DNA from 2 places in the Duganella sp. Root198D2 genome. Region 2 is predicted to be linked to the other one. Evidence: predicted binding sites of a transcription regulator. Region 2 holds the regulator's gene; the other holds the start of a gene.
What was found. The regulator LexA, encoded in region 2, represses DNA repair genes until DNA is damaged. The targets are predictions, from matches to a motif close to ACTGTATNNNNATACAGT.
Positions count from the first base shown of each region.

Region 1: ASE26_RS02535 (PA0069 family radical SAM protein) is a predicted target of LexA. The motif match lies at 3,111-3,128, and genes of this name have one in related genera.

Region 1 is NZ_LMIC01000001.1:551,857-557,923, forward strand. It holds gene ASE26_RS02520 (Hsp70 family protein) at 1-596, opposite strand, end outside; gene ASE26_RS02525 (Hsp70 family protein) at 593-2,440, opposite strand; gene ASE26_RS02530 (DUF2760 domain-containing protein) at 2,437-3,021, opposite strand; gene ASE26_RS02535 (PA0069 family radical SAM protein) at 3,147-4,313, shown strand; gene ASE26_RS02540 (gamma-glutamylcyclotransferase) at 4,474-5,052, opposite strand; gene ASE26_RS02545 (LysR family transcriptional regulator) at 5,061-5,930, opposite strand; gene ASE26_RS02550 (VOC family protein) at 6,018-6,067, shown strand, end outside.
Region 2 is NZ_LMIC01000001.1:318,516-324,582, forward strand. It holds gene ASE26_RS01495 (alpha/beta fold hydrolase) at 4-1,032, opposite strand; gene lexA (transcriptional repressor LexA) at 1,279-1,968, opposite strand; gene ASE26_RS01505 (hypothetical protein) at 2,100-2,561, shown strand; gene ASE26_RS30390 (DUF4351 domain-containing protein) at 2,550-3,698, opposite strand; gene rpsF (30S ribosomal protein S6) at 3,854-4,234, shown strand; gene priB (primosomal replication protein N) at 4,253-4,561, shown strand; gene rpsR (30S ribosomal protein S18) at 4,577-4,867, shown strand; gene rplI (50S ribosomal protein L9) at 4,902-5,354, shown strand; gene ASE26_RS01535 (replicative DNA helicase) at 5,451-6,067, shown strand, end outside.

The sequences.
Region 1 (6,067 bases), 230 kb from region 2:
CAGTCATACAAGGCCGCTTGCGGCTCTTCCAGCAGGCGCAAAGCCGGCAGGCGGGCCATGCGCGCAGCTTCCAGCGTGAGCGCCCGCGCGCCCTCGTCGAAGGAGGCGGGAATGGTCAGTACCACTTGCTGCTGCTCCAGCGGCGCGCCGGGAAAGCGCGCATCCCAGGCCGCGCGCAAATGCGCAAGATAGCTCGCGCTGGCGGCAACCGGCGACACGCGCGCCACGTCTTGCGCAGCGCCCCACGGCAGGATCGGCGCCATGCGGTCGACGCCGGCGTGCGACAGCCAGCTCTTGGCGCTGGCCACCAGGCGGCCCGGCACCTGCCCGCCCAGCTTGCGGGCCAGGCGGCCAATGACCGCGCCAGGCGGCGCATCCGCGACCGCCGGTTCCGGCCAGGGCAGCTGCAGCTCGCCATCGGCAAACTCGCCGGCGCCAGGGTGGTAGCGGGACGAGGGCAGCAGCACGGCGCCGCCAATTTCGCCGGGCGCGGTGAGCTGCTCCACTTCGAACAGCTGCACGTCGCCGCCCGGCGCGGCAAAAGCGAGCACCGAATTGGTGGTGCCCAGGTCGATGCTGACCAGGTACTGCGTCATTGGCCCTCGCCACCGCCGCGCACGTCGAATTCGACCTTCCAGCGCTGACCGTCCTGCGCCACTGCCTGCAGTTCCAGCGTGCCGGATTCGCTGGCGCAGGCATGCAGGCGCACCTGCACCGCTTCGCCAACGGAACGGCCTTCCGGCGACAGCGTAGCCTGGATTTCGTTGAGCTCGACCAGTTCCTCCGGCGCCCAGAAATCGAGCACGGCGCCGATCTGGTCTTGGCGGCGCACGGAAGAACCGAAGAAGCGGAAGTGCACCGGCTCGCCCACCACCAGGCCGAACTCCTGGCCTGGCAATTCCAGCTCGCTGCCTTCTTCCATGCCGAACGGCGCCACGCACAGCGCCTGGATCGGCGGCTCCATGCCAGGGATGGCGGGCATCGACGATTCCACCGCAACGTAGTAGGAGCGGGCCGTGCCGCCGCGAATACGCACGCCGGCGCCGCGCCGCACATAGCTGTAATAAGCCGCGCCGCGTGCCACTGCCAGGTCCAGGTCGGCGCCGCCGAGCATGCGTGCCGGTTGCGCCCCTTCCATGTACAGCCAGTCGTTGATGGTTTCCATCACGCGCTTGGCCAGCAGTTCGGACTTGAATACGCCGCCGTTGAACAGCACCGCGCTCGGGTGCAGGAAGGTATGCGCCGGGTTGACGGCAAAGCCCTCCAGTTGCGCCGTAGCGCCAGCCTGGCGCGCCAGGAACGCTGCCAGGTGCCTGGTGATTGCCGCATCCTGCGCGTAAGGCAGGCCAAGCTGGGTCAGGCCGGCGCGCGCGCGCACGGCCGGGCGCGCGGCCGCTTCCACTTTCGGGAAGAAGCCATCGGTGATGAAGGTTGTGACTTCGGCGCGCGTCAGCTCGGTGCGGATCGAGCCGCCGATCAGCTTCGAACCGCGGCTTGGCACCACGATCGGCCAGGTTTCCGCCTGGGCATTGGCCAGCAGGTTTTCCTTGGCCGCGCGGCAGCCGTAAGTGAGCGCGCGCATTTGCCAGGCGTCGAGCTGGCTGCCGTTGGCGGCCAGCTTGCGCGCCACCAGGTGCGCCAGCGCCAGGTCCATATTGTCGCCGCCCAGCAGGATATGGTCGCCCACGGCCACGCGGTGCGGCTCCAGCTTGCCGTCGCGCTCGAGGATGGCGATCAGCGAAAAGTCGCTGGTGCCGCCGCCCACGTCCACTACCAGGATAATGTCGCCCGGCTTGACGTCCTTGCGCCAGCGGCCATCGCTGTTCTGGATCCAGCTGTACAGGGCCGCTTGTGGTTCCTCCAGCAGCGTCACGTTGTCGTAGCCGGCTGCACGCGCCGCTTCGGCGGTGAGTTCGCGTGCGGCAGGATCGAACGATGCCGGGATCGTGACCGTGACTGCCTGCTGCGTGAAAGGTGCGTCCGGATGGGCGTTGTCCCATGCTGCGCGCAGGTGCTTCAGGTAGCGCGTCGATGCTTCCAGCGGCGACACGCGCGACACCTCTTCCGGCGCGTCATGCGGCAGGATGGCGGCGCGGCGGTCCACCCCAGGGTGGCACAGCCAGCTCTTGGCGCTCGATACCAGGCGGATCGGCGTGGTGGCGCCGCGGCTGCGCGCCATTTCGCCCGTCACCGCGGCCTGTCCATCGGCAGTGGCCCAAGGCAGGGCCAGTTCCCCGGCAGCCAGTTCGTCCGGGTGCGGCAGGTAGAGGAAGCTTGGCAGCAGCGGCAGTTCTTCCACCGTGCCGGGCGCGGTGAGCTGGGGCACGCCCAGCACGCCGTGCCGGGTTTTTTCGCCATCGCTGCCGGCCAGTTCTACGTAGGACAGCGCGCTGTGGGTGGTGCCAAGGTCGATGCCGATGGCAAAACGCGGCTCGCTCACAGTTCCACCTCGGCCGGTGCCAACACGTTGGCGTCATGCGCTTCCGCCAGTTTAGGCAGGCGCACGCTGGAAGCGCGCCAGCCGCGGTGGCTCAGGGTGCCGGTAAACGGCGCCTTGCCGACCACGTTGCCGGTCAGGCGCACGGAGGAGGCGTCGAAGCCTTCCGGCAGCGTTACGCGGCTGCCTTCCGCTTCGCTGCGGACGGCGTCGATGCTGAAGTGCTCGCGCAGCACCTTGCCGCAGCCTTCATGCACCAGGCGCGCAGCAGCGCCAATGTCGGCGTCCGAATAGCCGGACAGGTCTTCTTGCGTGAAGTCGATCAGGCGTGCTTCGCGCTGGAACAGCGACAGGAGCTGCAGTGCTGCATCGGGGGTGGCTTCGCGCAGGAGCGCGGCGGCCGGTGCCGGGGCTGCGGCTGGGGCCGGGACGGGGGCCGGGACGGGGGCCGGTTGCGCGGCAGGGCCAATGCCGTCGTCACGCACGCGTGCGGCGAATTGGGCATCGCCCAGCGTTTTGAAAAAGGCGCCAAAGGCGAGGGAAATCCTGCTCCCAAAGGAGGGCAGATTGTTCGATTTGCTCATGTTATTGCTCTTTGAATGTCGGGGGATATCCCGGAGGAGTGCGCATGATACCAGCTTGGCTTGCAGCCGCGGCACGGGCAGTTTAGAATACTGTACAAACATACAGTAATGTATAGGGGCGCGCCATGCAGGACCATGAACTGGAAGGGCAGGTGATACTGCCGCCGCAATCGCTGAAGGCGAAAAAAGGGCGCGGCGCGGTATCAAACATGCAAGGCAGGTACGAGCTGCAAGAGCGCGAAGCGTTCGATGACGGCTGGGCGCCGGATCCGGACGATGCCGAGGCCGAATTGCGTCCGCCGCGCACCATCGTCACTGCCGAAACGGCCAAGACCATCCTCACGCGCAACCAGTCGCCCGATATTCCGTTCAGTGTTTCGCTGAACCCTTATCGCGGCTGCGAGCATGGCTGCATCTATTGTTTTGCCCGCCCGTCGCACAGTTACCTCGGCCTGTCGCCGGGCCTGGATTTCGAGACCAAGCTGTTTGCCAAGGTGAATGCGCCGGAATTGCTGCGCGCGGAGTTGTCCAAGCCGGGCTACGAAGTGGAGTCGCTCGCGCTGGGCGTGAATACCGATGCCTACCAGCCGTGCGAGCGCGAATACCAGCTCACGCGGCGCGTGCTGCAAGTGCTGGCCGAGTGCAATCATCCGGTTGGCCTGATTACCAAATCCTCGCTGATCGAGCGCGACATCGATATCCTCGCGCCAATGGCTGAGCGTAACCTGGCCGCCGCATCGATCACGATTACTACGCTCGACAGCAAGATCTCGCGCACCCTGGAGCCGCGCGCCGCTGCCCCAGCGCGCCGCCTTCGCACGATTGAATCGCTGGCCAGGGCCGGCATTCCGGTCGGCGTCAGCATCGCGCCGATCATCCCCTTCGTCACCGAGCCCGATATCGAAAAAATCATGTCCGCCGCGCGCGATGCCGGCGCCGTGATGGCAACCTACGTCGTGCTGCGCCTGCCGTGGGAAGTCAGCCCGCTGTTCAAGGAATGGCTGGAAGCGCATTTCCCCGACCGCGCCGAGCGCGTGATGAACCGCGTCCGCGACATGCGCGGCGGCAAAGACTACCAAGCCGATTTCGGCTCACGCATGCGCGGGGAAGGGGTGTGGGCTGACCTGATCCAACAGCGCATCGAAAAAGGCATCACCCGCTTCGGCTTCCACGGCCGCCACAGCAAATTCCGCTCCCTCGATTGCACCCAGTTCAAGCGCCCCGACTACATCCCTGCCTCCGGCGCCCGCGCCCGTGCCGCAGCCAAAGCTGGTCAGATGGACCTGTTCTAAGTCGAGTTCGCGTTTCGGCACCCGCACAGGGTGGCCTGTGCGCAGCTGTCGCGGACTACTACTGAAAGCTACTGAAAGAACTACTGAAACTACTGAAATTTGAGCTTTTCGGCCTTGGTAGCGCTCTAATGGGAAAAATTTCAGTAGCTTTCAGTAGTAGTTACCGAGGGCGCGCAGAGGACAGCAGCGCGAGGTGGCTTTCTATCGCGTGCACGTGCTCATCATGGTGGCCCATTGCGCGCAGGGCGGCGGCCAGGCGCAGCAGGTATTCGATGTTGGGGCCGCTTGGACCGGAGGCGGACGCGATATGGCGGGCGATTTCTTCAACCGTCGCCTCGCCCAGCCAGGCGGCGTTGTCGGCGGCAGCTATATAGATCAGGCCTTCTTCCACGCTGCCGGCCTCGAAGTGAATGTCGATCGCCACCCGCAGGTAACCGTTTTTCTCGCGATGGTCGAGGTGCGCGAATTCTTCCGGCGTGACGAGGTAGGCCATGCCGTGGCACACGGCGCCTTCGGACGGAACCAGCGTGGCAACGCGGCCCGGCGCATCGGGCGTTCCGCGATGGTCATGCGAGCCCTGCCAGAAGCGCCGCGACCAGCCGAAGATGTGCGCCGGCCGGCGTTCGATGAAGGGGAAGTCCGCCTTGTAAATCAGCGAGCCATAACCGAACAGCCACACCTCATGGCGGCCGTCGAACTTGTCCATTGCCTGGTTGGCTTCAATCGTATTGTGCGACATACGGCGAATTATAGGGAATACTCGCCAAGCACGCTGATGAAGCGTTCCGCCGCGGGCGAAGGCGTGCGGGAGTTCTTGGTGTAGATGAAGAACTTGCGTTTGAGTTCCGGTTCCACCAGGGGGCGCATCTCCAGCCCATAGCGGCGTACCATCGGTTCCGCATAGGGCAGGCAGGCGGTGATGCCGAGACCTTCCGCCACCATGGCCAGCGCGGTGGTCATGAAGGTCACCTCGTTGTAGGGCGCCAGCGTGGTCATGTCGCGCAGCAGCCGTTGCGTGAATTGGCCCTGCAGGGCAATGAAGGGATGCTGGTTGACCTCCGCCCAGGCCACCGTGCGCCGGGCAGCCAGCGGATGCGCCGGCGGGAACACCACCACGAACGGCATTTCGAACAGCAAGGCTGCATCCACTTCGGCCGTCAGGTCGCGCTCCGGCCCGATGCCGACATCCACCTCGCCGCTCACCACGCGGGACGCCACATTGTCGACCGGGCAGTCGACCAGCTGCACCTGCACGTCCGGATAGCTCGAACGGAAAGCGCCGATCACCTGCGGCAGCAGGGTGCAAGCCATCATCTGCGGCGCAGCAACGCGCACGATGCCTTTCTTCAGAGCCTTGCGGCTGGCGATGTCGGCCATCGCGCCATCGAGGTCCTGCAGCATCTTGTCGAACAGCGGATACAGCTCGCGTCCCACCTCCGACAACTGCACGCGCCGCGTATTGCGCTCAACCACTTTCACGCCCAGCAGCTGTTCCAGCTCCTTGATCTGCCCCGACAGGGCGGACTGGGTGACATGCAGCAGGTCGGCGGCCGCCGTGAAGCTGCCGGTGCGGGCGACAGCGACCAGGGCGCGCATCTGGCGAACGGTTGGACTCATCAGGAAAACTAATAAATTGACGTGAAAATATCGTTTGTATGATAGCTGAAACAAGCGTTTAATGGCGGGATACAAAGGAGCCCTGCCATGAAAATCAAGCAAATCCACCACGTTGCCTACCGCTGCAAGGACGCCAA
Region 2 (6,067 bases):
GGGCTAGCGTAGCGCTTTTTCCACAACCGCCTTCATGGCTGGCATGGCGCAGCGCAGTGCCGCGTGGCCGCAGTCGGTGTCCAGCACGGTGGCTTCTTCCTTGCGCAACTTGGCGAAAGCAATCGCAGGGCCAGGGTTCACCAGGTGGTCTTGCGCGGCGTTGATCGGGACCAGCCGCGCCTTGATGCGTGGCGCCGCTTCTTCCAGCTTGCCGCCCTGGGAGATATCGTGGCCCAGTACGGCGCGGATCTGCCACAGGGAGTTGTTGGCGTCCGTGCTGTCAGGCTCGGAGGCCTGGCTCTCGCGGAAGAATCTTTCGAAGTCCTTCGGCGCGGTGCGCGCGCTGCGATGTGCCGGGCTGTCGAAGTTCATCGCGAACAGCAGGTTATACATCGGCAGCGGCGGGTTCCTGGCGTAGCGGCCGCCGGCATATGCCGGCTCGTCGAGAACCGATTTCTCCACGATGCGCAGGAACAGCATGTCGGAAGATGTCAGGCGCGGGGTGCCTGCGATCGGGATCGCAACGTCCATGAAGCCAGGGTAGCTGGCGGCCCACTGGAAAGCCTGCATGCCGCCCATCGAATAGCCCATCACTGCGTGCACGTGCTTGATGCCCAGCTTTTCGGTCAGCAGCTTGTACTGGCTGGCGACCATGTCACGTACCGTGAATTGCGGGAAGGAGGGGCCGGGCTGCGCCTTGCTGTTGGATGGTGAGCAAGACACGCCGTTACCCAGGGCATCGACCACGATCACGTACCACGGTGCGGGATCGAACAGGGCGCCGCTTTGCAGCATGCCGGCCGCATCGCGGCTGGTGCCGGTGTGCCAGGTTGTGAACAGGATGACGTTGGATTTGTCGGCATTCAGGGTGCCGAAGGTGCGGTAGCCGATCGAACAGTCGCTGATGGTGGCCTTGTTTTCAAGCTGCAGGTCGCCCATATTGGCGAATTGTTGTTGCGGGGCGGCGGCGTATGCGGTGGAAGCCGACAATGCGAAGGCGCACACGATCGAGCTGATACGGCGGAAGTGCATGTTATCTCCTCTTTTTTCGATACAAGAAGGATAACTCGGGCGGGCCATGCCGTGGCAGCCGAGTGCGACAGGCTGCAGGAATCGGGGAGCAGGCTGGCTTAAAACGTCACGGCGCCGGGCATGCCGTAAGGATGGCGCCAGCCGGGCAGGGCGCGAATGCGGTTGGTTGCGCAGAACAGCCATGGCGGCATCGGGCCTATGGCAGTGCTGCTACTTGGGGTATCAGCCGCGCCTTGAAGGATGGCATCAGTGCCAGGTCCGCATCAGGCCGACGGCCAGGCCTTCCAGCGCGAAGTCGTCTTCCGGACTGACTGTGATGATCTTGAAGTCCGGATTTTCAGGCAGCAGTTCGATCTTGCTGCCGGTCTTGCGGTAGGTCTTGACCGTGACATCGTTGCCGATGCGGGCCACGACGACCTGGCCATTGCGGGCAGTGTCAGTCTTTTTCACCGCCAGCAGATCGCCGTCCATGATGCCGATGTCGCGCATCGATTCGCCGCGCACCTTCAGCAAGAAGTCCGGCTTCGCCGAGAACAGCTTGGGGTCGACGTTGTAGGTGGTTTCCAGGTTTTCCTGCGCCAGGATAGGCGAGCCGGCGGCCACGCGGCCGATCAGCGGCAGGGAGACCAGCATGCCGGCCGGTACGGCTGGCATGTCGTCAAATTCGATTTTGGCGCGCGCTGACTGGCGTGGGGCGGCGGTGCCGGTCGAGGCGCCGCCGAAGTTGCCGGTCAGGCGGATGCCGCGCGAGGTGCCGGCGGTGATTTCAATAGCCCCCTTGCGCTGCAGGGCTTTCAAGTGTTCTTCCGCGGCGTTGGCGGATTTGAAGCCAAGTTCCGCCGCGATCTCGGCGCGAGTGGGCGGGAAGCCGGTGTTGTCGATCGCATCCTTGATCAGGTTGAGAATCTGTTCTTGTCGTGCTGTGAGCTTGATCATGGCGCTATGGTGAACTGTGAATATAGACAGTCTGTATTTTTGTACAGTGTGGATCGAATTGCAAGCAAATTTGTTGCATCGGCAGAAAATATTCGGCTTAATGTCGATTCGACAACCATTGGAGGGCAGGGATGGGACGATTTGCTTTCTTGCTGGCGGCGGGGATTTCTTTGTTCGGTGCCCTGATCCATTTCGTGGCCCCTTTGCTCGGCCCCGAATGGTATGCGTTCCTGCAGGCGCCGCCCAAGGTAGTGGCTTCGGCACAAGCCGGCGGGTTGCTGGCACCGACTGGTGCGATGGCAATTGGCGTGCTGATGCTGGTTTGCGCCTTGTATGCGTTGGCGGGGGCCGGCCTGCTGCGCTGGCTGCCTTTTGCGCAGATGGTGCAAGGGACGGTGGCTGCTGTTTGCCTGCTGCGTGGCTTGCTGGTGTTGCCTTATTTGTACAGATTTCCTGAACGCGTATGGACATTCGATGCCATGGCTTCCGCAGTCTGGTTCGCTGCGGGGCTTGGATTCCTGGTCGGAATCCTGCAATCGACCAATGCGCGGCGGGCCGTGATCGCGGCGCCTGGCGACGCGTCAGGGGCTTAGCCTGGCTTTGGCCAGCGCTTCGGCAAGGGATTCGGCCTCGAACACGGCCAGCCCAAGGGCGTCCAACTGTTCCGGGCTCGCCTGGCGCAGGCGGGAGAGTACGGATGAAGGCAGCGGCGTGAAACGGCTGGCAAGTTGCGCCGCCAGCAACTCTACCTTGCCGCGTCTCAATCCGAGCTGTTCGCCTTCGGCCATACCTTCAGCCTTACCTTCAGCCTTACCTTCAGCCTTACCTTCAGCCTTACCTTCAGCCTTACCTTCAGCCATACCTTCAGCCTTACCTTCAGCCTTACCTTCAGCCATACCTTCAGCCAGACCTTCTGCGTGACCCTCGGCATGGCCTTCCGCCGCAGCTGATTTGCGCACCCTGTCGCCCTCCCTGGCAAGCGTCTTGCGGATGTTTTCGGCTAGCATGTAATTCAGGCTGTTCTTGGGCAGCGTGGGCTGCAGCCTGAGCAGATCGTCGATATCCATGGGTAATCTCCTTTGCCACTTCGACGGTAACGGGATCATGTAGTCTAAGACTGCCTGCAACACGAAAAGTTCATCGACGAGCCATACTTTTTCGTGCATCAGTCCCACCAGTAATTCTTTGGTTGGCTCGCGTCGCGCTGGATTGTGGCGCGTCTGGCGCAGCTTTAAGTGGACAAGGGCGGTGAATCCTGCCGGGTTGTCGGTGGCCGCAAGTTCTTCGAGCCGGTCGCGGAAATCCATCAACTTGGCGACGCGGAACTGAACGGAAAATCCGCTCCCGGCCTCGTTGCTGTCGAACCGTTCGGGGCGCCAGTGGAGGCCGGGGTCGGCGAGCAAGGCCAAGCTGATGACCGGCAGCCCAAAACGCGCACGTAAGGCAGTGTGGTATTCCGCCATGCGCCGGTCGAATCCTGCTTGGCGGCAGCATTGGATTTCGATATGGAGGCAAAGGTCGCGTCCATCCCGATTTGTGGTAAGAATGATCACATCGGGATGGCGCGGGGCCGCTGCCGCGCTATCGCTGGCTGGCGCCAGTTCGTGGTCGGGAAGGCGATAACCGTGGCCCCAATCGATGCTCGCGGCGACATCAGGAAAGAACAGCCGCAGGAAATCGGCCGGATAACGGCTGGCGATCAGCTTCCATGCGAGGTCGGGGCGGTCCATGGCCCAGCATGCCAGCCCGGGGGAAAGGGGCCTTGCGCGCCATCAGTAAAGCTTGAGCCGGCCGGCAAAGTCTGCTATGCTTGCGGGCTTACCTCTTCCCACACCCGTCTTGACGCCGGGGTGGGCTATATTCACAGTCCTTAAGGGAGTTATTAATGCGTCACTACGAAATCGTATTTATCGTCCATCCGGACCAGAGCGAGCAAGTGCCCGCGATGATCGAACGTTACAAAGCCAGCGTGACCTCGCGCGGCGGTAACGTGCACCGTGTTGAAGATTGGGGCCGCCGTCAAATGGCTTACTCGATCCAGAAACTGGCCAAGGCACACTACATCTGCCTGAACATCGAGTGCGACAACGAGACCCTGGTTGAGCTGGAAACCGCATTCAAATTCAATGATGCCGTGCTGCGTCACCTGACCGTCAAGATGAAGAAAGCGGAAACCGCTCCTTCCCCAATGATGAAGTCGGTCCAGCGTGAAGACGCGGCCAAGAGCCATCGCGCCGAAGCCCCAGCAGCTCCTGCAGCGGCCTAATTCCTGACAGGAGACGGTCTGTACAACCAGCTCCGGGTTACCGCCCTGATTGCCGAACGGGATGAAATTCGTTACACCCCGGCCGGCCTGCCGATTGTGAATGCAAGCTTGCAGCACAGTTCGCAGCAGACAGAGGCAGGCATTGCCCGACTGAGCGAGTTTGAGATCCCTGCCGTTGCGGCAGGCGAGTTGTCAAAACGCTTCAGTCAGGCGCCCCTTGGAGGCTTGTACGAGTTCACCGGTTTCCTGGCCAAGAAGAACCGCAATAGCAGAACCCTGGTGTTTCACATCATTGATTTTCGTGCTGCCCAAGCAGCGCACATTTAAATACAGGAGCCTAAAATGGCATTCGGTAAAAAGTTCGACAAAAACAAGCTCAAGCTGAAAGAAAAGCGCAAGCAACAAAATCCACTGTTCAAGCGCAAGAAGTTCTGCCGCTTCACCGCAGCTCACGTTGAGCAAGTGGACTACAAAGACGTAGACACCCTGAAAGATTTCGTCCAGGAAAACGGCAAGATCATGCCAGCACGCCTGACCGGCACCAAGGCGCACTACCAGCGTCAAGTTGACACCGCGATCAAGCGCGCCCGCTACCTGGCCCTGCTGCCGTACACCGATCTGCACCACGCTTAATTAGCGATCAGATCAGAGATCCTGGAGAAATAATATGCAAATCATCCTTTTGGAAAAAGTTGTTAACGTCGGCAACCTGGGCGACGTGGTGAAAGTGAAAGACGGCTACGCCCGTAACTTCCTGATCCCTCAGAAACTGGCACGCCGCGCTACCGCTGCTGCTGTTGCTGAATTCGAAGCCAAGCGCGCTGAACTGGAAAAAGCTGCTGCCGCCAAGCTGGCTGCTGCCCAAGCCCAAGGCGAAAAGCTGAACGGCATGACCGTGACCGTATCGCAGAAAGCCGGCGTTGACGGCCGTCTGTTCGGTTCCGTGACCAACTTCGACATCGCTGAAGCCCTGACCAAAGCTGGCTTCGCAGTGGAAAAGTCCGCTGTGCGCCTGCCAACCGGTCCTCTGAAGACCACCGGCGAGTTCCCAGTGGCCGTGGCCCTGCACACCGACGTCGTGGCGGAAGTGACCGTAGCTGTTGTTGGCGAAGCTGCTTAATCAGCGTCGTAAATACAGCAAAAAAGCCGGGTTCGCCCGGCTTTTTTTATTTCCAGGGATTCTTACGGCGTTGCCGAAGCAGGTATAATGCGCGCCATGAACGCCGCACCCCAGTCCGACCCACAAGTCGATTCCCTCCGCATCCCGCCGCACTCGATCGAGGCAGAGCAATCTGTCATCGGTGGTTTGTTGCGCGACAACGCGGCGTGGGACCGTATTGCGGACTTCATGAATGCGGAAGACTTCTACCGCTACGACCACCGCATCATCTTCGAGCAGATGGTGCGCCTGATTAACTCGGGCAAGCCGGCTGACGTGGTAACCGTGTTCGAAGCGCTCAGCATGCTGGGCAAGGCGGAAGAGGTGGGCGGCATGGCCTACCTGAACGCCATGGCGCAAAACACGCCCTCGGCCGCGAATATCCGCCGCTATGCCGAAATCGTGCGCGACCGCGGCGTGCTGCGCAAGCTGATCACGGTAGCCGACGAAGTGTCGGGCAATGCCTTCAGCCCGCAAGGCAAGGAAGTGAAGCAGATCCTGGACGAGGCGGAATCGAAGATCTTTGCCATCGCCGAAGCCGGCTCGCGCGGCGCCGCCGGCTGGCTGCCGGTGCAGCCCCTGCTGACCCAGGTGGTGGAGCGCATCGATGAACTGTATTCGCGCGATAGCGGCTCCGAAATCACCGGCGTGCCGACCGGCTGGACCGACCTGGA